Regions from separate parts of the Streptomyces sp. NPDC048484 genome, predicted to be linked through region 2. Evidence: riboswitches for the same ligand, from Rfam matches in the RefSeq annotation. Region 2 holds a riboswitch; each other region holds the start of a gene.
What was found. A riboswitch is a leader RNA that binds a small molecule or an ion and turns the genes downstream of it on or off. The one in region 2 is predicted to bind thiamine pyrophosphate.
Positions count from the first base shown of each region.

Region 1: it holds a riboswitch for thiamine pyrophosphate, as region 2 does, so the genes downstream of both, thiC (phosphomethylpyrimidine synthase ThiC) here and thiO (glycine oxidase ThiO) in region 2, are expected to answer to the same signal.
Region 3: it holds a riboswitch for thiamine pyrophosphate, as region 2 does, so the genes downstream of both, AB0D14_RS10715 (thiamine ABC transporter substrate-binding protein) here and thiO (glycine oxidase ThiO) in region 2, are expected to answer to the same signal.

Region 1 covers NZ_JBEZJY010000010.1:55,806-63,159, reverse strand. The annotation lists gene AB0D14_RS12445 (LacI family DNA-binding transcriptional regulator) at 214-1,326, shown strand; gene AB0D14_RS12440 (metallophosphoesterase) at 1,518-2,714, shown strand; gene AB0D14_RS12435 (hypothetical protein) at 2,898-3,767, shown strand; gene thiC (phosphomethylpyrimidine synthase ThiC) at 3,921-5,795, opposite strand; TPP riboswitch at 5,788-5,944, opposite strand; gene AB0D14_RS12425 (hypothetical protein) at 6,037-6,249, opposite strand; gene AB0D14_RS12420 (YibE/F family protein) at 6,271-7,354, shown strand, end outside.
Region 2 covers NZ_JBEZJY010000002.1:278,488-285,841, reverse strand. The annotation lists gene AB0D14_RS03090 (thiazole synthase) at 1-194, opposite strand, end outside; gene thiS (sulfur carrier protein ThiS) at 198-404, opposite strand; gene thiO (glycine oxidase ThiO) at 401-1,612, opposite strand; TPP riboswitch at 1,610-1,723, opposite strand; gene AB0D14_RS03075 (FAD-dependent oxidoreductase) at 1,912-3,075, shown strand; gene AB0D14_RS03070 (Rv2175c family DNA-binding protein) at 3,165-3,536, shown strand; gene thiE (thiamine phosphate synthase) at 3,622-4,272, shown strand; gene metF (methylenetetrahydrofolate reductase [NAD(P)H]) at 4,464-5,387, shown strand; gene AB0D14_RS03055 (hypothetical protein) at 5,445-6,485, shown strand; gene AB0D14_RS03050 (NAD(P)/FAD-dependent oxidoreductase) at 6,535-7,354, opposite strand, start outside.
Region 3 covers NZ_JBEZJY010000008.1:148,413-155,766, reverse strand. The annotation lists gene AB0D14_RS10730 (maleylpyruvate isomerase family mycothiol-dependent enzyme) at 1-229, opposite strand, end outside; gene AB0D14_RS10725 (ABC transporter ATP-binding protein) at 240-1,286, opposite strand; gene AB0D14_RS10720 (iron ABC transporter permease) at 1,310-2,929, opposite strand; gene AB0D14_RS10715 (thiamine ABC transporter substrate-binding protein) at 3,058-4,146, opposite strand; TPP riboswitch at 4,276-4,381, opposite strand; gene rlmN (23S rRNA (adenine(2503)-C(2))-methyltransferase RlmN) at 4,421-5,527, opposite strand; gene AB0D14_RS10705 (hypothetical protein) at 5,897-6,139, shown strand; gene AB0D14_RS10700 (phosphatidate cytidylyltransferase) at 6,331-7,354, opposite strand, start outside.

The DNA of each region.
Region 1 (7,354 bases), on a different contig from region 2:
CGCATCCCTCGTGCAGGTGAGTTGAGACCTCTTCGAAACATGACTTATTTGGCAGGCTCATGCGCGTCGACGAGTGACGTACTGCCATTGAATCGGTCAACCTCCTTGATTTCGAAGGCAGTTGAGTCCTAATGACCATGCAGAAACGTGCCTGTCAACGTGCGCATATGCGTCCGCACTACCCCACCGCATGAGCCCTACTATCGGCTCGCCATGACAGCAGCAGGGAAGCACCAGGTGAGCCGGTCGGATACCTCCCGCCGAGGAAGCCGGCCGGGCCGGGCGGGCATCAGAGACGTGGCCGCAGCCGCCGGAGTCTCCATTACGACAGTGTCCGACGCACTCAACGGCAAGGGACGGCTTCCGGACGCCACCAGACGCCATGTCCGCGAGGTCGCCGACCGGCTGGGCTATCGCCCCTCCGCCGCGGCCCGAACGCTCCGTACCGGCAAGTCCGGCCTCATCGGCCTGACTGTGACGACCTACGGGGACGAACCTTTCACCTTCACGGAGTTCGCGTACTTCGCGGAGATGGCCAGGGCCGCCACCTCGGCAGCGCTCGCCCGGGGATACGCCCTGGTCATCCTCCCCGCGACCTCGCGCCACGACGTGTGGTCGAACGTGGCCCTGGACGGGACGGTCGTCATCGACCCCTCCGACCATGACCCGGTCGTCAGCGAACTCGTCCGCCAGGGGTTACCGGTGGTCTCGGACGGCCGCCCGGCCGGCTCACTGCCGGTGACTGCCTGGGTGGACAACGACCACGAGGCCGCGGTCATGGGCATCCTCGACCACCTGGCCGACGCCGGGGCCCGGAGGATCGGCCTGCTGACGGGTACGACCACAGACACGTACACCCACCTCTCGACGACCGCGTACCTCCGCTGGTGCGAGCGCGTGGGCCAGGACCCTGTGTACGAGGCCTATCCCGCGCACGATCCGTGCGCGGGGGCGGTGGCGGCCGACCGGCTGCTCGCCCGACCCGACCGGCCCGACGCCGTCTACGGGCTGTTCGACCCGAACGGCACCGACCTCCTCGCGGCAGCCCGGCGCTACGGGCTGCGCGTACCGGACGACCTGCTCCTCGTGTGCTGCAGCGAGTCCACCGTCTACGCCAGCACCGAACCCCCCGTAACGACACTCTCGCTCAAACCGAGACGAATCGGCACCGCCGTGGTCCAGCTCCTCATCGACGCCATCGAGGGCGTCGAATCGGACCAACCGGTCGAGCAGGTGATACCGACGGAGCTGATCGTGCGCACCTCCTCCCAGCGCCGGCCGCCACGGACGACCGTCAGCCCGCCGAGGTCTCCGGAGAAAGGGTGACCTCCAACGCGGAAAGGCCCTACCAATTCGGTAGAAAACCACGGTGAACTGGGGTTCTGCTCCGATTCACCACCCCTGGGTCATCACATGGCGCGATCCGCATTCCTATGATGGGCGGACGACACCGCGGGCCGCTGCGACCAGGCAGTCCGACGCGGTGCAGATGCGGCGCGATGGTGGTGGAGGGGTCGATGACTCAGGGGGCCGGTCAGGGACCCGAGATGCGGACGCCGACGGTGCGCGACTTCCGCGTGCCGGCGTACGTCCACGATGCCGGTCCGTACGCGCAGCCGCCCGGACCTCACCCGCAACCAGCCGGGCCGTACGACCGTTCCGCCGACCCGTACGACCAGACCGCCGACCCGTACACCGGTCCTCCCGAGCCGTACGTCCAGCCCGGCCCCTACGCGGGACAGCCCCCTCACAGCGAGGGCGTCGTCCCGGCCGAGGAGCCGGCGGGCTACACGCCGACGGAGCGCGATCTGCCGGTCATCAACCGCGGTGACACGCTTCAGGTCCAGGTGTCGGTCGACCCCGAGGCCGGGCAGGTTGTGCAGACCGACGAGGGGCCGGGGCCGCTGTACGTCGTCGGTGACGTGCACGGGTACATCGACGAGCTCGTCGCCGCGCTGCGCGAGAAGGGTCTCATCGACGCCGAGGGCCGCTGGGTGGCCGGGACCTCGCGGCTGTGGTTCCTCGGCGACTTCACGGACCGCGGGCCCGACGGCATCGGCGTCATCGACCTCGTGATGCGGCTGTCCGCGGAGGCCGCCGCGGTCGGTGGCTACTGCAAGGCACTGATGGGCAACCACGAGCTGCTGCTGCTCGGCGCCAGGCGGTTCGGGGACACCCCCGTCAACTCCGGCGCGGGGACCGCGACCTTCCAGGCCGCCTGGCTGCTCAACGGCGGCCAGAAGACCGACATGGAGCGTCTCCAGGACCACCATCTGCAGTGGATGGCCCGTCTGGACGCGATGGAACTGGCGGACGGTCATCTCCTCGTGCACTCCGACACGACCGCCTATCTCGACTACGGCGACTCCATCGAAGCGGTCAACGACACCATCCGGGAAACCCTCACCCGCAATGACGCGGACGAGTGCTGGGACCTCTTCCGCAAGTTCACCAAGCGCTTCGCGTTCCGCGACGACGGCGGCGCACAGGCGGTACGCTCCCTGCTGGAGACGTACGGCGGTTCGCGCATCGTCCATGGTCACAGCCCCATTCCGTACCTCCGGGGCGATATGGGCTCGGAGGACGGCGGGGACCCGTCCGCTGCTCTGATCGAAGAACCTCATGTGTACGCCGACAAGCTCGCGATCGCGATGGACGGTGGCGTGACCATGGCCGGGAAGCTACTGGTCCAGCAGCTTCCCTTGGATAGCTGAGCGTTCACGGGGCACACGTCCTTCGATGAAGGACACGTGCGATCCGGGGGCAAATTCTGGAAACCCCCTGTCACCCTGTGCCGTCACCGCTCTACCATCGGCTTATCCGTAGCAGGCTCCCCTCCGTTTCTGCCCGACGGCTCGTCAGCATGCCGAGCCCCAAGCCCTACGGAGCATCGGGGGATGCACATGAACAGCGTTCCGCAGCACCTGCTGAGCGAGGACCGCCAAGAGTACGAGCGGATCCTCGACGAGGCGCTGCGCTCCGCACCACACCGTCCAGAACTCGCCGCTGTCGGTCAGCGGCTCAACCCCGAACAGCTGCGCACGATGGCGCTCAACGCCACCGCACTGATCACGGTGGCAGCGGCGACGGAGTACCAGCACTACGTGAAGGTCCGCGAGGAACTGCGCCAGCCGGCGCCGTCCACCCCTCCCGTCCGCGAAGGATCCAACTCCACGGATCCGGGCACGAGCGCGGTGGGGCTCGCCGCCACCATGGGGGAGGTCGCCGAGACCACCGGGGCGGGAGCCGCCGCGGTCGTCGCCGTGCTCGCCCCCGTCCTCGCCGGTACGGCCGCAGCGATATTCCTGCTCGCCGGCTACATCTTGAAGATGCTCGACCCGCAGCCGGTCATCACCCAGACCCTCCTCACCACCGGATGGGTCTTCGGCGCCATCACGGCGGCCTCGATCCTGGTTGCCGCGGTCGGCCTGCTCCTCGCCGCCCTGCGCAACGGCGCCAGCTCGCTCCAGGCCGGCGTGCACGGGGAACGCAGCGAGGAGGTCGACCGTGCCAGGCAAGCCTGGCACGACGCCCTCCTGGAGCACGGCATCATGCCGTTCCTCAGGGAGGCCCTAGCGGATCCGGGTACTGCGGCCCTGGGCCGTACGAAGCCGTCGGCACCGACCAGCCGCATGCCGCAGCTCGGCTACAACCGCCCCGGGTTCAGCAGCCCCGACGGCGGACCGGCAGCGGGCCCCCGCCCCAGCTTCTCGAGCCCGGACTTCAGCAGCCCGGACTTCGGGGGACCGGAGCACGCTCCCGAGTAAGAGCCTGCCTGCCTGCCAAGACTGATCGACGACGGGAATCCGTCGTCGATCTTTTCTTGCCCTCCCGACCGGAGACCGGCCGCTGGTACCGCGGCACCAGCGGCCCGCCGACTTCGCCCGGTTGAACCGGGCGAAGTCGGCGGGCCCACCGGTTCAGTCGGCCAGTGGCAGATAGACCCGGTTGCCCGACGCGGCGAACTCCTTCGACTTCTGGAGCATCCCGTCGGCCACCTCCTCGGGCGAGGCCCCCGCGGCCGCCGTACCGCCGAACTGCTCATTGATGCTGTGACTGATCTTCATCGAGCAGAACTTCGGCCCGCACATGGAGCAGAAGTGCGCCGTCTTGGCCGGCTCGGCCGGGAGCGTCTCGTCGTGGAACTCCCGGGCCGTGTCCGGATCCAGGGCCAGGTTGAACTGGTCCTCCCAGCGGAACTCGAAGCGGGCGTCCGACAACGCGTCGTCCCACTCCTGTGCGCCCGGATGTCCCTTGGCGAGGTCCGCCGCATGGGCCGCGATCTTGTAGGTGATGACGCCCGTCTTGACGTCGTCACGGTTGGGCAGGCCCAAGTGTTCCTTGGGCGTGACATAGCAGAGCATGGCCGTGCCCCACCAGGCGATCATCGCGGCACCGATGCCGGAGGTGATGTGGTCGTACGCCGGCGCGATGTCCGTCGTCAGCGGGCCGAGCGTATAGAACGGAGCTTCATCGCAGATCTCCTGCTGAAGGTCGATGTTCTCCTTGATCTTGTGCATCGGGACATGTCCCGGGCCCTCGATCATGGTCTGTACGTTGAAACGCTTCGCGACCTTGTTGAGTTCCCCGAGGGTGCGCAACTCCGCGAACTGCGCCGCGTCGTTGGCGTCCGCGATCGACCCTGGCCGCAGGCCGTCGCCGAGCGAGTACGTGACGTCGTAGCCGGCGAGGATCTCGCAGAGCTCTTCGAAGTGCTCGTACAGGAACGACTCCTTGTGGTGGGCCAGGCACCACGCCGCCATGATCGAGCCACCGCGCGAGACGATGCCGGTCTTGCGGTTCGCGGTCAACGGTACGTAGGGCAGGCGCACGCCCGCGTGGACGGTCATGTAGTCCACGCCCTGCTCGGCCTGCTCGACGACTGTGTCCTTGTAGATCTCCCAGGTGAGCTCCTCGGCGCGCCCCTCGACCTTCTCCAGCGCCTGGTAGAGGGGGACCGTTCCGATGGGCACGGGAGAGTTGCGCAGCACCCATTCCCGCGTGGTGTGGATGTTGCGACCGGTCGACAGATCCATGACCGTGTCGGCACCCCAGCGCGTCGCCCAGGTCATCTTCTCGACCTCCTCCTCGATGGAGGAGGTGACCGCGGAGTTGCCGATGTTGGCGTTGACCTTCACCAGGAAACGCTTACCGATGATCATCGGCTCGATCTCCGGGTGGTTGACGTTGACCGGCAGAACGGCCCGTCCTGCCGCGATCTCCTCGCGGACGACCTCGGGGGAAACGTTCTCCCTGATGGCCACGTACTCCATCTCCGACGTGACCTCGCCCCGCCTCGCGTAAGCGAGTTGTGTCACCGCCCGCCCATCACGGCTCCTGCGGGGCAGTCGCGGGCGCCCCGGGAAGACCGCGTCGAGATTGCGCAGCCCACCGCGCGGTGAGGTGTGCTTGATCCCGTCGTCCTCGGGGCGCATGGGTCGGCCCGGGTACTCCTCGGTGTCGCCACGGGTGATGATCCAGTTTTCGCGCAGGGGTGCCAGGCCCCTGCGTACTTCGGTATCGACGGCCGGATCGGTGTACGGCCCGGAGGTGTCGTACAGGGTGACCGACTGGCCGTTGGTGAGATGCACCTGACGGACCGGCACCCGCAGGCCGGGGTGCGAGCCCGCGACATACGCCTTGTGCCAGCCGATGGACTTCCCGCCCTCGTCGTTCTCGGGCGAGGCAGCTGCCCCACCGCTCTCGGGGGAAGCGGAGACCTCAGTGCCGTCGGCCGGGGCGAGCGCCCCGTTCGTCTGGCTGGAGGCAGGCGTGCGTGCGTCCTTGTTGGTCATGAGACCTACTCCCTACGCCGGCATTACCCGGTAACAGGTTCGGCGGTCGACGCAGCGTTTTCCGTCCGGCGATGTTCCACGTGAAACATCGCGTATACGGAGTTCAGCGCCCTCTCAGCCCGGTGCTCCGAGCTCCCGCGTGTGCAAAGGTGCCTCCACGCTAGCCTCACAATGGGCGCGGTGAACAGTGGGCCCCTCTCGTTCTTGCGATGATCGGTCGGTGACCACGACGCAGCAGCCCTCACTTCCGCCGTCCGAACCGCCCCGTGGCCAGGGCCACGGACAGGGCCACGGACAGGGCCACGACGGCCACGGTCACGAGGACGGACCTGGACAGGGATCCCATAACCCCGGAGGGGGCGGTGGGGGTGACCGGCCCGGCGGCGGTGGCAGTGGCGGTGGCGGTGGCGGCGAGGGACCAGTCGGCGGTGGGCACGGTCACTCGCACAGTCATGGCCCCGCGGCCCCCGTCTCCATGCACCTGCGCAAAATCATCGCCGCGGTACTGATCCCCTTCGCCGCAGCGGTCGTCGTCGGTCTCGCGGTGCTCTGGCCCGGTGGGGCCCCCGGGCACGAGCGCACGGGTGTCGGCTTCGACCGGCAGACCCAGCAGGCCACCGTGACCAAGGTCGACAAGGTCGACTGCAAGTCCGTGAACGCCTCGGGTGAGGCTCCGACCGGTGACACCTCCACGGCCGAGGGCTCGTCCGCACAGCAACAGGCCTCAGGCACCTGCAAGAAGGCGACAGTCCGGGTCGACACCGGCAAGGACAAGGGCCGTACCTTCACTGAGATCGTCCAGCCGGACTCCTCACGGCAGTTGGAGCAGGGCCAGGAGGTGATCGTGGCGTACGCACCCGATGCCCCCAAGGAGCTGCAGTACTCGGTCACCGACGTGAACCGCAAGCTCCCGATGGCGCTGCTCGCCGGTATCTTCGCCCTCGCCGTGGTCGTGGTGGGCCGGATGCGCGGTGTCATGGCACTGATCGCGCTGGCCGTCAGCTTCCTGATCCTGACGTTCTTCATCCTGCCCGCGATCCTGCAGGGTTCGAACCCGCTGGTCGTGGCGGTGGTCGGAGCCAGTGCCATCATGCTGATCGCGCTCTACATGTGCCACGGCCTCTCGGCCCGGACCTCGGTCGCGGTGCTGGGCACACTGCTGTCCCTGCTACTGATCGGGCTGCTCGGCTCACTGTTCATCGACTGGGCCGCGCTGACCGGAAACACCGACGACAACACCGGCCTGATCCACGGGCTCTACCCTTCCATCGACATGAGCGGCCTGCTGCTCGCGGGTGTCATCATCGGTTCGCTCGGAGTGCTCGACGACGTCACGGTGACGCAGACCTCAGCGGTCTGGGAGCTCCACGAAGCCAATCCGACGATGGGCCGGCGAGGGCTGTACCGCGCGGGCATCCGCATCGGCCGCGACCACATCGCGTCCGTCGTCAACACGCTCGTCCTCGCCTACGCCGGCGCGGCGCTCCCTCTGCTGCTGCTCTTCTCCATCGCGCAGAGCAGCGTGGGGACGGTGGCCAACAGCGAACTGGTGGCGGAGG
Region 2 (7,354 bases):
CCGAGCCGGTCGAGCACGGAGAGGACCGAGCCGTGGGCTCCGGGACTCACGCGCCGCATCGCGACCGTCGTCAGTTCCGTGCCGGACGCGACGAGTGAGCGCTCCAGGACGTCGAGGCTGGGGGCACCGCCGGTGCCCATGATCAGACGGGACGCGAAGGACGTACCGCCGAGGACGAAGGGGTCGTCGGCCATGGGTCAGCCTCCTTGGACGGCGGTGAGTACCTCGACGCGGTCTCCCTCGCGCAGGAGGGTTCCCGGCCACTGCGCGCGCGGAACGACGGTCTCGTTCAGCGCGGCGGCGACACCGGAGGGGGCCGCGCAGAGAGCGGTGACGAGGGTGTCGAGGGCGGTGTCGGCGGCGAGTTGCCGCCGCTCCCCGTTGACGAGGACGGTCACGCTCATACGGGCTGCTCCATGAGTGCGGCGGCGTCGAACCGCCCGGGGGCGAACGGGCGGGCCTCGTCCGGGAGTTCGCCGGTGACCAGGGCGTGCGCCAGGGCGTCGCCGGTGACCGGGGTGAGCAGCACACCGTTGCGGTGGTGGCCGGTCGCCAGCAACAGCCCGGGGAGCCCGCTCGGGCCGAGCAGGGGCGCGTTGTCGGGGGAGCAGGGACGCAGTCCGGCCCGGGTCTCGGTGAGCGGCAGCTCGGTGATGCCGGGGACGAGTTCGTGGGCGTCCCGCAGCAGTTCGTACACGCCGCCCGCCGTCACCGTGGTGTCCCAGCCCAGCTCCTCGCTGGTCGCGCCGACGACGAGTTCGCCGCTCTCACGCGGCACCAGGTAGACGTGGCTGCCGCGGACGACGGCACGCACCGTCCGGCTCAGGAAGGGCGCGCTCCGGCTCAGCAGGGCCGGGCTCCGCTCCGGCATGGTCAGCCGCAGCACCTGCCCCTTCACGGGACGCACCGGCGGCAGTACGTCCTCGGGCACGCCCGCGAGGCGTCCGCTGAGGCTGCCCGCGGCGAGGACCACCTGCCCCGCGGACAGCTCGGTGCCGTCCGTCGTGGTGACTCCGGCGGCCCGGCCCCCTGTGACGGTGAGCCGCTCGGCCCATCTGCGGTGGAAGACCACTCCGGCCCGCTCACAGGCCGTGACCAGGGCCGCGGCGAGCCGTCGGGGGTCGATCTGGTGGTCGCCGTCCACCCGCAGCCCGCCCCGCACTCCCGGCGCGAGCATCGGCTCCAGGCGCCGGCACTCACGGCCGCTCAGCCACTCCGACTCCAGGCCCGACCGGCGCTGCAGGGCGTGCAGTTCCCGCAGATGGGCGCGGTCGTCGGCGTCGAGCGCCACGGTCAGCGTGCCGCACTGCCGGTAGCCGAGGTCCACGCCGGTCGCCTCGGTCAGCTCGGCGACGAAGTCCGGATAGCGCCGCGCCGAGGCCAGGTTGAGGCCGAGCAGGGTCCCCTCGCCGTAGTGCAGCTCGGTGACGGCGGCCAGCATCCCGGCCGCGACCTGCGCGGCGCCGCCGCCCGGTTCGGGGTCGACGAGCGCGGTCGTGAACCCGCGCTGCGCGGCGCGCCAGGCGGTGACCAGACCGATGATCCCGCCCCCGACGACCAGGACGTCGGAGACCAGGACGTCGGGTGAAGATGCTTGTGATGTACGCGACATGGGCGTCCAGCCCCTCCCTTCGCCGGCATGACCCGGATCAGGTTCGTACGGTCGGAGGCCGCCCCAGCCTCCCTCTCAGCCCGGTGCGTCCGGACTCCCGCGAGTGCTCTGCGCCGACCACCCTAGCTCTTCGCCTCGCACCGCAGTAAGGGAGCCGCGCGGCGTGCCCCGCTCGCCCGACGGACCCGTACGCGCCCCTGACCGACGATTCCACCCCTGTCTATGGTGACCGGGTGAGCGAGCTGACGCAGGTACGGAGTCCGACGGTGCGACCGGGTGTCGTGATCGTCGGTGCGGGCATGGCCGGGGTTCAGACGGCCGTGGCCCTGCGGGAACAGAGTTTCACCGGAAGCGTGACCTTGATCGGCGCGGAGCCCCACCAGCCGTACGACCGTCCGCCGCTGTCCAAGGCCGTGCTGCTCGGCAAGGCCGAGGGCTCCGCCTTCGACGTCGACTTCGAGAGCCTCGACGTCGAGCTGCGCCTGGGGCTCGAAGTGACCGGCGTGCGCCCGGCCCGGCGCGAACTCGACACGGCCCACGGCCCCGTCCCGTACGACGTCCTGGTCGTCGCCACGGGAGCGGAACCGATCCGGCTGCCCGGCGCCGAGGGCGTACCCGGCGTCCATCTGCTGCGCACCCTCGACGACGCCGAGCGGCTGCGCCCCGTGCTCGCCCGGCAGCACGACATCGTGGTGGTGGGCGCGGGCTGGATCGGCGCGGAGTTCGCCACGGCGGCGCGTGAGGCGGGGTGCGCGGTGACCGTCGTCGAGGCCGCCGACCGGCCGCTCGTCGGCGTGCTGCCGGCCGAGGTGGCCGCTCCCATGGCCGCCTGGTACGAGGACAGCGGGGCGTCGCTGCGCACCCACGCGCGCGTGGAACGCGTCGAGCCCGGCGCGGTGGTGCTGGACGACGGGTCGCGGCTGCCCGCGGACGCCGTCGTCGTCGGAATCGGGGCGCGGCCCGCCACGGCCTGGCTGGCCGGCTCGGGGATCGAACTGGGCGCCCACCGGGAGGTCGTCGCGGACGACCACCTGCGCACCTCCGTCCCCGACGTGTACGCGGTCGGCGACTGCGCGTCGTTCCCGTCGGGCCGCTACGGCGAGCGCCTGCTGGTCCACCACTGGGACAACGCGCTCCAGGGCCCGCGCACCGTCGCGGCGAACATCGTCGGCGAGACGCCCGCCCCGTACGACCCGGTGCCCTACTTCTGGTCCGAGCAGTTCGGCCGCTTCGTCCAGTACGCGGGGCATCACGGATCCGCGGACACCCTGACCTGGCGCGGCGATCCGACCACCCCCTCCTGGTCGGTGTGCTGGCTCCGGGACAGCCGCCTGGTCGCGGTCCTGGCGGTGGGCAGGCCCCGGGACCTGGCGCAGGGGCGACGGCTGATCGAGTCGGGCACCCGAATGGACCCGGCCCTGCTGGCGGACCCGGCACGGCCGCTGAAGGGGGCCGTGGCCTGACCACACCGCCCCGGTCGACCGGCCGGGGCACCGGGTGTGAGTCCGGGCCCGGGTACCGGGTGTCAGTCCGAGATGGCAGGCTTGTGTCCGTGACCGAGATTGACGCAAAGATCGATGCTCTCGTCCCCGCCTGGCTCACCCTCCCCGACATCGCCGAACAGTTCGGCGTCGAGGTGACGCGCGTCCGGCAGCTGGTCAGGGAAGGCCAGCTCATCGCCGTACGCCGTGGTGAGAACCGCGCGCTGCACGTCCCCGCCGCCTTTGTCGACGCGGACGAACAGAAGGTCGTCAAGGGCCTGACCGGCACCTTGACGCTCCTGCGGGACGACGGCTTCTCCGACGAAGAGATGCTCGAGTGGCTCTTCACCCCCGACGAGAGCCTGCCCGGTACCCCCGCGCAGGCTCTGAGTGAGAATCGCGGCACGGAGGTGAAGCGCCGCGCCCAGGCGCTCGCCGTCTGACCTGACCACGCCGCACGGCGTACGGGCCGCGTGCCCCGCAGGCCCGCGGCCCGTACGCCACCGACACGCCACGGGGGGCCCACGCATGCCCGTATCCACCGCACGCGCCCAGCTCGCCGACGCCAGGGTCTACCTCTGTACGGACGCTCGCAGGCGCCAGGGCGACCTCGCCGGCTTCCTGGACGCCGTCCTCGCGGGCGGCGTGGACATAGTGCAGCTGCGGGACAAGGGCATGGAGGCGGCCGAGGAACTGGAACACCTCGCCGTCCTCGCGGAGGCCTGCCGCCGGCACGGCAAACTGCTCGCCGTGAACGACCGGGCCGACGTCGCCCACGCCGTCGGGGCCGACGTCCTGCACCTCGGTCAGGGAGACCTGCCCGTCCCCGCCGCCCGGGCGATCCTCGGCGACGAGGTCCTGATCGGCCGCTCCACCCACGCCGGGCCCGAGGCCTCGGCCGCCGCCGCCCAGGACGGCGTGGACTACTTCTGCACGGGGCCCTGCTGGCCGACCCCCACCAAGCCGGGGCGCCACGCGCCGGGCCTCGACCTGGTCCGCCACACGGCCGCGCTGGCCACGGACCGTCCCTGGTTCGCCATCGGCGGCATCGACCTCGGCAACCTCGACGAGGTGCTCGAAGCGGGCGCGCGTCGCGTCGTCGTCGTACGGTCCATCACCGAGGCCGGTGATCCGGGAGCGGCCGCGGCGGAGTTCGCGAAGCGCCTGAGGGCGGTGTGAGCCGGAGGCCGCGGACGGCCCGAGTCGGAGGTCCGGCAGCGCTCCGGCAGTAAGCTGTCAGGGGTTCGGCAGCGGTCCGACAGAGGTTCGGTCGAGGCATGGTTGTCCGAGGAGTGGACAACAAGTCGACAAATCGGGCAATTTCTCCGCATCCGGTTGGGGGACCGTCTCCCCCTGGCTAACCTGCGGGTATGGCCCTCGGATCTGCTTCCACCAGGACTGACCACGCCCGCACCGTGCGGGACATGCTCGCGACGGGAAAGACGACGTTTTCGTTCGAGTTCTGGGCGCCGAAGACCGAAAAGGGCGAGCGGAACCTGTGGAACGCGCTGCGCAGGGTCGAGGCGGTCGCGCCCAGTTTCGTCTCCGTGACGTACGGGGCGGGCGGCACCACCCGCGCCGGGACGGTCAAGGCGACGGAACAGATCGTGTCCGACACGACACTCACCCCGGTCGCCCACCTCACCGCGGTCAACCACTCCATCGCGGAACTGCGCAACATCATCGGCCAGTACGCGGACGCCGGGATCCGGAACATGCTCGCCGTGCGCGGCGACCCGCCCGGTGACCCGATGGCCGACTGGGTGGCGCACCCCCAGGGCCTCACCTACGCGGCCGAACTCGTCCGGCTCATCAAGGAGTCGGGCGACTTCTGCGTGGGAGTCGCGGCCTTCCCGGAGATGCATCCGCGGTCCGCGGACTGGGACGCGGACGTCGCGAACTTCGTCGACAAGTGCCGGGCCGGCGCCGACTACGCGATCACGCAGATGTTCTTCCAGCCGGACGCGTACCTGCGGCTGCGTGACCGGGTCGACGCGGCGGGTTGCACTACGCCGATCATCCCCGAGGTCATGCCGGTGACCAGCGTGAAGATGCTGGAGAGATTGCCGAAACTGAGCAATGCGTCGTTCCCGGATGCCCTGAAAGAGCGGATCCTCACAGCCAAAGACGATCCGGCGGCTGTACGCTCCATTGGCATCGAGTTCGCCACGGAGTTCTGCGCGGGGCTGCTGGCCGAGGGAGTCCCCGGACTGCATTTCATTACGTTGAACAACTCCACTGCGACGCTGGAAATCTACGAGAACCTTGGCCTGCATCACCCACAGCGGGTCTAGACCGGTCGCATCGTCGTACGACACACTGCGTAGCGGCCACCTGTGAGAGGGGCGTACATGGGCTGGACGGTCCTCTATATCGCGTTCGGCATCGTCGCGCTGTGGCTGCTGGGCGAGGTACTGCTGCAGTACAAGGCGCGGCTGCGCTGGCGGCTGCTGGCCTTCGGCGGCTTCCTCGGGGTGGTCTTCGGTGTCCTGATCCCGAACGTGCTGGTCATCGGTCTGGGTGCGGCTGCCTTCGCCGTCGGGCAGACGTACGTCACGCTGTCGTTCCGCAGCGGCTTCGCGTCCGGCTGGGCCGTCTCCGGACGCCCGGGCCTCACCAAGCGCCGCCGGGGCGAGCCCGAGCGCAAGGACCCGACGCTGGAGGTCACGGACCTCCAGGCCGCGGAGACCGGAACGTATCCTCAACCGGACTTCGGCCGGAACGAGAGCTTCGGCGGGGACGACGCCTTCGGGCGTGACGACTCGGTCTTCGGGCAGCGCCCCGGGACTGCCGCCGAGTCCGCTTCCGCTTCCGGCTCCGTCTACGAGCCGCAGCCGCTGCCCGACGACACCGGCCAGTACGGCGTCTACAGCGAGGCGGCCTACGCCGCGGCCACGGACCCCGCGTACGCCGCCTCGGCCCAGGGGCAGGCGCAGGGACAAGAGCAGGGGCAGGCGCAGGGCCAGGCCCAGGACCAGTTCGCCCAGAACTACGGATACGACGGCTACTCGAACTACGACCAGCAGCAGCAGTACGGCTACGACACCGGGCAACAGCAGCAGTACCCCGCCTACGCCGACCCGTACGCCGGCTCGCAGTCCTACGACGCCGCCTCGTACGGCCAGTCCTACGACGCCTCGCAGCAGCAGTACGGGCAGCAAGGACAGCAGGGGCAGCAGGATTACGGACAGGACCAGTACGCTGCGGGCGGTTACGGCGGCGAGACCCCGGCCGGCGGTGTCTGGGTGCCGCAGCAGCGGACCACCGAGGACCCGTACGGGGGCGAACTCCCGCAGGAGCAGCCGTATCCCTACGAGGGCAACGGCCAGCAGGAACAGCCGGGCCAGCAGGGCCAGCAGGGCGGGTACGACGAGCAGCAGTACCGGTACTGAACCCGGCGCGATCTCGGCGCGGCGCCCGCCGCAGGGGCGCCACCGGGTGTCACTGCGAGCCCCGGAAGTCCGGTCCCTCCACGATCAGTCCGGCGACCAGAGCCCCCGACATGCCCGCGTGCGGAAGCCCGCCGCCGGGGTGCGCCCAGCCGCCGACCGCGAACAGGCCCGGAACGCCGGTGGCGTTGGCCGGCCGCAGCAGTGCGCCGTCCCCGCCGGCCAGCGCGGGAGCGGGCACACCGCCCCCCTCCGCTCCGGTCTCCCGCTCCGTGTGCAGCGGAGTCCGTACCTCGCGCCACAGCACGCGCTCGCGCAGGTCCGGCACCGCCCGCTCCGCGGCGGCGACCATGCGGTCGGCGAAGCTGTCGGCGGCACCGGCAGCGGCCCAGTCGTAGTGCGCGAGGGACGGCACTGTCGCCGTGAGGACCACGGACTCGTGGGCGTCGTCCGGGCGCAGCAGCGGATCGCCGGGACGGTCCACCCACACCGTGGGCCGCGGCGGCACCGTACCGGTTTTGAAAGTGTGGCCCAACTCCTCGGCCCGGTCCGTGGTGTGCACGACCGTGCGGTGCGCGGTGCCCGTCTCGCGCGGGCCGCGCAGGGCGAGGCAGACCACAGCCCTGCCGCAGGACCGGGACACGGGGTGCGGTGCGGGTGACTCGCCCCCGTACAGATCACCGCGGCCTGTCAGGCTCTCCAGCAGCTCAGGCGGGCCGCCCACCACGAAGTCCGCCTCGGCGACGGTCCCGTCCTTCAGCTCCACGCCGGCCGCCCGGCCGTCCTTCTCCGTGACCGAGACGACCTCGGCCCCGAAACGGAACTCCACCCGGCGGGCCAGACAGCGCTCGTACACGGCCCGGGCCAGCTCC
Region 3 (7,354 bases), on a different contig from region 2:
GCCTCCCGCCCGGCACGTCCTCGACCGGCACGTCCCCGGTCGCCCGCGTCCGCACGATGTGCTCGGACCAGCGATGCGCCCCGCCCACGTGCACGGCGAGTTCCCACAGAGTCCAGTCCGGACAGGTCGGCACGGTCGCGGTGAGGTCCGCCCCGACGAGATGGGACCTCAGCAGCGCGGTCTGGCCGACGACTTCGTCGCAGTAACGGTCATGCCCGAGTAGCGTCATGGGCCGCACCCTAGGCGGCTCGGGCCTCTCCGAGTACGACAATTTCGGCTGCGTCGAAGGTCACCCCGACCTCTTCCCCGGTCTCCGGCGCGTCCCGCAGCGCGCACGCCGCCTCAAGCCGCGGCGCGTTCTCGGGCTGCAGCTGTACGGCGACATGGGTGCCCCGGAAGGTCCGTGCGGCCACCGTGCAGCGCAGCCCCTCCGCGGCCGGTACTAGCCTTACGCCCGCAGGTCTGACGAGCAGCGTGACCTCGCCCTGTCGGGTGTCGCGGGGCACCGGCACCTTGCCCCAGGGGGTGTCCGCGGCCTCTCCCCCGACGGTCGCCCCGGCCACGTTCTCGAAGCCCAGGAAACGGGCCACGAACTCGTCTGCCGGACGCTGCCAGACCTCAAGTGGCGTACCCGACTGGGCGATCCGCCCGTCTCGCATGACGACGACCCGGTCGGCGAGCGCGAAGGCCTCCCCCTGGTCGTGGGTGACCGCGAGCACGGTGGTTCCCAACTCGCCGAAGAGCTCGCGCAACTCGACCACGAGGCGTTCACGCAGGGAGCGGTCCAGCTGGCCGAGCGGTTCGTCGAGCATGAGCAGCCGGGGCCGGGGAGCCAGCGCACGGGCGAGGGCGACCCGCTGCTGTTCGCCGCCGGAAAGGGAAGCGACGCCCCGTCCGTGGGAGTCCGGCAGGCCTACGAGTTCGAGCAGCTCGCGCACTCGTACGGCCTGTTGCTGCTTCGGCTCACCGTGCATACGCAGCCCGAAGGCCACGTTGCCGGCGACGTCGCGCTGCGGGAAGAGCTGGTGGTCCTGGAACATCAGGCCGACGCCCCGCTTGTGCGCGGGCACGCCATCGAGGTCGTGGCCGTCCAGGAACACCCGCCCGTGGTCCAGGTGCTGCAGTCCGGCGACCGCCCTCAGCAGCGTCGACTTGCCGCTTCCGCTGGGCCCGAGGACACACACGATCTCGTGCTCGGCGACCTCAAGCCCGACATCGTCGAGCACGGCCCGCCCGCCGAACCGTACGGTCGCCCCATCGAGCACGAGCATCGCCCCGTCGAACATCGCCCCGTCGAGCTTGGGCATCGTCAGAACTCTCCCGTCCGGTCGCCGCGAAGGTCGGTACGAAGGCGTTCGAGGACCAGCAACGCCACCGCGCACACCACCATCAAGATGGTCGAAAGGGCCATGGCCTGCCCGTAGTTGAGCTCGCCTGCCCGCCCGAGCAGCCGCGCCACGGCGACCGGCAGCGTCGGATTGTCGGGCCGTGCGATGAAGACGGTCGCGCCGAACTCGCCCAGCGACACGGCGAAGGCGAACCCGGCGGCGATCAGCAGCGCCCGCCGCACCATCGGCAGATCGACCTCACGCCACACCCGCCACGGCGAGGCCCCGAGTACCGCCGCCGCCTCGCGCAGTCGCCCGTCCACGGCTCGCAGCACCGGCAGCATGGTCCGTACGACGAAGGGGACGCCCACCAGCGCCTGCGCGAGCGGCACCAGGATCCAGGTGCTCCGCAGGTCCAGCGGCGGTTGGTCGAGCGCGATGAGGAAGCCGAAGCCGACCGTCACGGCGGAGACGCCGAGCGGCAGCATGAGCAGCGCGTCGAATCCCCGTACGAGACGTCCGGCGTCCCGGCGGGTGAGAGCGGCGGCCGCGAGTCCGCCGATCAGCAGCGCGATGGCGGTGGCTGCGAGGGCGTACCGCAGGGAGTTGCCGATGGCGTCGATCGGCGGTACCAGGAAGAGACCGCCTTCGTTGCTGGTCAGCGCCTTGTAGTAGCCGAATCCGGATCCGGGGGCGTCGAATGACCGCTGGACGAGGACGGCCAGCGGCAGGACCAGCAGGACGGCGATGCTGCCGAGGACGGCGGCGAGCAGCGCCCACTGCCCCGCCCCGCGCGGCCGTCGGGAGGTCATGGAGGCGTCGACCAGGCGCAGGGCCGTCTCCCGCCGCCGTACGGTCCGGGCGTGGACGGCGAGGATGCCGCCCACCGCCACGAACTGGACGATCGTCAGCACGGCGGCCGTGGAGAGGTCAAAGATCTCCGAAGTCTGCCGGTAGATCTCGACTTCGAGTGTCGAGAAGGTGGGGCCGCCGAGGATCTGCACGACGCCGAAGGAGGTGAAGGTGAAGAGGAAGACCATGAGTGCGGCGGCGGCCACGGCCGGACCGAGCGCCGGAAGCGTCACCTTGCGCCAGACCGCGAACCGTGAGGCGCCGAGCATCCGCGCGGCCTCCTCCTGACGCGGGTCGAGCTGCGCCCAGAGGCCGCCGACCGTGCGGACGACGACCGCGTAGTTGAAGAAGACGTGCGCGAGCAGGATCGCCCACACGGTCGTGTCCAGGCGTACGCCCCACAGCTCGTCCAGGAGCCCGCCCCGCCCGAGCAGCGCCAGGAAGGCCGTGCCCACGACCACTGTCGGCAGCACGAACGGAACCGTCACGACGGCCCGGAGGATCTGCTTGCCCCTGAACTCGAAGCGTGCGAAGACGTACGCGCCGGGGAGCGCGATCAGCAGAGTGAGCGCGGTCGAAGCGAGCGCCTGCCAGGTCGTGAACCACAGGACGTGCCGGATGTCCGGCTGCGCGAGCACGTCCTGGATCCGCCCGAAGTGCCAGACCCCGCCGGTCTTCAGCCCACGGGCCGTGATCGCGACGACCGGGTAGGCGAAGAAGAGCCCGAAGAACGCGACGGGCACGGCCATGAGCCCAAGCCGCGCCACACTCCTCCTACGCTCCCTACGCGGGCGCGGGCGTCGACGCGGAGGCCGGGGCGGGCGCTTTCGCGGCTCGACCGCGGCCTCGGCCTCGGCCTCGGCCTCGCCGCGGGGCTCTACTTCAGTACGAGCGAGGTCCATGACTTGACCCACTCGTCACGGTTGTCGGCGATCCTGGCGGGGTCCAGGGTCTCGGGGTTCTCGGCCTGCGGGCCGAACTTCACGAACGCCTGGGGCACCTGGGCGGCCTCACGGACCGGATACACGAACATGTTGAGCGGCATGTCCTCCTGGAACTGCTTCGTGATGAGGAAGTCGACGAGCGCCTTGCCGCCCTTCGCGTTCTTCGCGTCGCTCAGCAGGCCCGCGTACTCGACCTGGCGGAAGCAGGTGCCGTCCGCGACGCCGGTCGGCGCGGTCTTCGGCTTCGGGTCGGCGTAGATGACCTCGGCGGGCGGGGACGAGGCGTACGAGACGACGAGCGGCCGGTCGCCCTTGGCCTTCTTGCCGCCGGCGGACCCGGAGAACTCCTCGTTGTAGGCCTGCTCCCAGCCGTCGACGACCTTCACGCCGTTGGCCTTGAGCTTCTTCCAGTAGCCCTCCCAGCCGGCGTCCCCGTACTTGGCGGCGGTGCCGAGCAGGAAGCCGAGGCCGGGCGAGGACGTGGACGCGTTCTCGGTGACGAGGAGGTTCTTGTACTCGGGCTTGATCAGGTCGTCGAAGGACGTCGGCGGGGCGAGCTTGTGCTCGCTGAAGTAGGCCTTGTCGTAGTTGACGCAGATGTCACCGGAGTCGATGGGCGTGACCCGGTGCTTGTCCTGGTCGACCCGGTACTCGGCCTGGATTCGATCGGCGCCCTTGGCCTCGTACGACTGGAACAGCCCGTTGTCGAGCGCGCGCGACAGCAGGGTGTTGTCGACGCCGAAGAAGACGTCGCCCTGCGGATTGCCCTTCGTGAGGATCGCCTTGTTGACGGCCTGCCCGGCGTCGCCGTCCTTGAGGACCCTGACCTTGTACCCGGACTCCTTCTCGAACGCCTTCAGTACTTCCTTGGTGTAGGCGAAGGAGTCATGGCTGACGAGGGTCACGGTCTTGGATCCGGAGCCTCCGTCGCCGGACCCGGACGACCCGCACGCGGAGAGCGTGAAAAGGCCGAGCCCGGTGGCAGCGACCACGGCCGTGACTCTCTGAACGGTGCTTGTGATGCTCGTGGTGCTCTTGTTGCTCGTGGTGTTCTTGTTGCTCGTGGTGCTCACGGAATTCCTCCTGGGTTGACCAGGAAGAGACGCGGCCCTGCCCGGGACCTCGGTCGGGTCCCGGGCAGGGCGCAACAGCTTGAGTAGTGACCGAACTTCCTACCCAGAATGACCTGGGCAAGGTTCAGAGGGTCTGCGGGCTCTCCCGCACTCTCAGCGCTGTGGCGCTCCCCTGTCGGAATATGAAGATGTCGGAACCCGCAATGCGGGTACGCCCGCCAGACTACCGCTCGGTGGCCGCGAGCTGCCCGCACGCCCCGTCGATCTCCTGACCACGGGTGTCCCGGACGGTGACGGGCACACCATGGGCGGCGATCGCCTCGACGAACGCCTTCTCGTCCTCGGGCCGCGAGGCGGTCCACTTGGAGCCGGGCGTCGGGTTCAGCGGAATCAGGTTCACATGCACCGGCTTGCCCTTGAGCATCCGCCCGAGCCGGTCACCGCGCCACGCCTGGTCGTTGATGTCCCGGATGAGCGCGTACTCGATGGAGAGCCGGCGCCCGGACCTGGCCGCGTACTCCCAGCCGGCGTCCAGCACTTCCCGTACCTTCCACCGCGTGTTGACCGGTACGAGGGTGTCGCGCAGCTCGTCGTCAGGCGCGTGCAGGGAGATGGCGAGGCGGCACTTGAAGCCCTCGTCGGTGAACCGGCTGATGGCCGGGACGAGACCGACGGTGGACACGGTGATCCCGCGCTGCGACAGTCCGAGCCCGTCCGGCTCGGGGTCGGTGAGGGCCCGGATGGACTGGACCACCCGCTTGTAGTTGGCGAGCGGCTCGCCCATGCCCATGAAGACGATGTTGCTGAGCCGCGCCGGGCCGCCGGGGATCTCCCCGTCGCGCAGCGCCCGCATGCCGTCGACGATCTGGTGCACGATCTCGCCGGTCGACAGGTTCCGGTCGAGGCCGGCCTGCCCGGTCGCGCAGAACGGACAGTTCATCCCGCAGCCGGCCTGCGAGCTGATGCACATGGTGACCCGGTCCGGGTAGCGCATCAGCACGGACTCGACGAGGGTGCCGTCGAAGAGCCGCCAGAGGGTCTTGCGGGTGGTGTCCTCATCGGTGGACAGATGCCGCACGACCGTCATCAGCTCGGGCAGCAACGCCTCCTGCAGCTTGGCGCGCGACCCGGCCGGGATGTCGGTCCACTCCTCCGGATCGTGTGCGAGCCGCGCGAAGTAGTGCTGCGAGAGCTGCTTGGCACGAAACGGCTTCTCACCGATCGCGGCAACGGCCTCTTTGCGCTCGGCGGGCGTGAGATCGGCAAGGTGCCGCGGCGGCTTCTTGGCTCCGCGGGGGGCAACGAATGTGAGTTCTCCGGGCTTAGGCATGGCTGTACCAGTGTCGCAGATCGATTCGTGTGACCTGGGCCGCGCGCTGTGCGGGGTGGTCGTCAGTGGTCGACCCCACACGCCGCACGCCGCCGCTCTCCTCCGACGGCCCGCAGACGGCCCGGCACTGTGGGCGTTCGCCCTGGCCGGCGTGCTGACAACGGCATCCGGGCGGGGCCGGCGGCCTCGGCCCCGTGGAGCATGATCCGATCACGACCGACGAACCCGCCCGTGTGGCATTGCCATATAGGCCACCTCAGGACCTAGAATCGAACTTGTGTACGAAAAAATGTCTCGCCCGGACCGCCCGGACCGCCCGGATCACCTGCGCCGCGTCCGCGAATGGCCTGATACCGACCTCGGCGTGCTGTGAACCGCGGGCAGCCGCAGTCGCAGGAGACAGGCACCGCTCCCATCGTCGTGCACCGCGCGGCGGGCGGCGGCGGGCGGCGGGTGTCGATTCGCGCCCTGGGCGCAGGCCTGGCGCACAGCGATGCCGATGTGGTCGAGTTCCTGCGCCGCGCGGGTCTGCCGGACGCGGGGGAACTGCTGGACGACCCTCAGTGGGTCGAATGGCAGGGCGGGCGGCCCCATGAATACGACGCGGGCTGACGGGCTGACGGGCTGGCGGGCCGACAGCGCCTCAGCCTGCGCGCAGTACCGCACGCCACACACCGCACAGCACGCCGTACTCGACGCCGCACAGCACGCCGTACTCGACGCCGTACAGCACGCGTTGCACCAAAAGACCCCCAACCTTGATCGGCTGGGGGTCCTCGCTGCCGGCGGAGCAAGCCCGCCGATCAGCCGGATCCGACGAAGAGCACCAGGAGCAGCCACACCACAGGAGCGGTGGGCAGCAGTGAGTCCAGTCGGTCCATGATGCCGCCGTGGCCCGGGAGCAGCGTGCCCATGTCCTTGATTCCCAGGTCGCGCTTGATCATCGACTCGCCGAGGTCGCCGAGCGTGGCGCTGGCCGCGACCGCGAATCCGAGAACCAGCCCCTGCCACCAGGTGCCGTCCTCGATGAGGAACTGCATGCACAGCGCACCCGCCGCCATGGCGAAGGTGACCGCGCCGAGCAGGCCCTCGCGGGTCTTTCCGGGGCTGATGCGCGGGGCGAGCTTGTGCTTGCCGAAGCGCCAGCCGACAGCGTACGCACCTGTGTCGCTGACCACGGCCAGCAGCAGGAACGCGAAGACCCGCCGCGCACCGTCGTCCGCGGTGAGCATCATCGCCACGAACGTGGCGAGGAACGGGATGTAGAAGGCCGCGAAGACCGCCGCGGTGACGTCCTTGAGGTAGCCCTCGGGTGGCTCCGTCATCCGCCAGACCAGGACCGCGAGCGCGGTGAGCGCCATCGCCACCCAGGCGCCCTCGGGCCCCCGGACGTATCCGGCGACGACCATCGCCGCGCCGCCCACCGCCAGCGGCACGATCGGCGCCTTGATGCTCTTGCGCTCCGCGAGCCTCGACGTGAGTTCCCACAGGCCGACCACGACGGCGACAGCTATGACGCCGACGAAGGCCGCCTTGACGACGAACAGCGACGCGACGATCACGACGCCGAGCCCGACACCGACCCCTATGGCAGCGCCCAGGTCGCGGCCCGCGCTCCTTTTCTGCGGCGCGGGGGCGGGTTGTGCGGCGCTGGTCATGGGCTCCTGCGGATTCTGCGGGACCTGCGGATTCTGCGAAGGAGCCTGGAACGGCGGCGTCGACGGCGTCTCGTCGCGGAACAGGGGGCCGCCCGTCCGAGCAGCCCCCCGGTCGTCATCCTGGTCTCCGCCATGCGCGGGTTCGTCGGGCACGATGGGCATGGGGCGA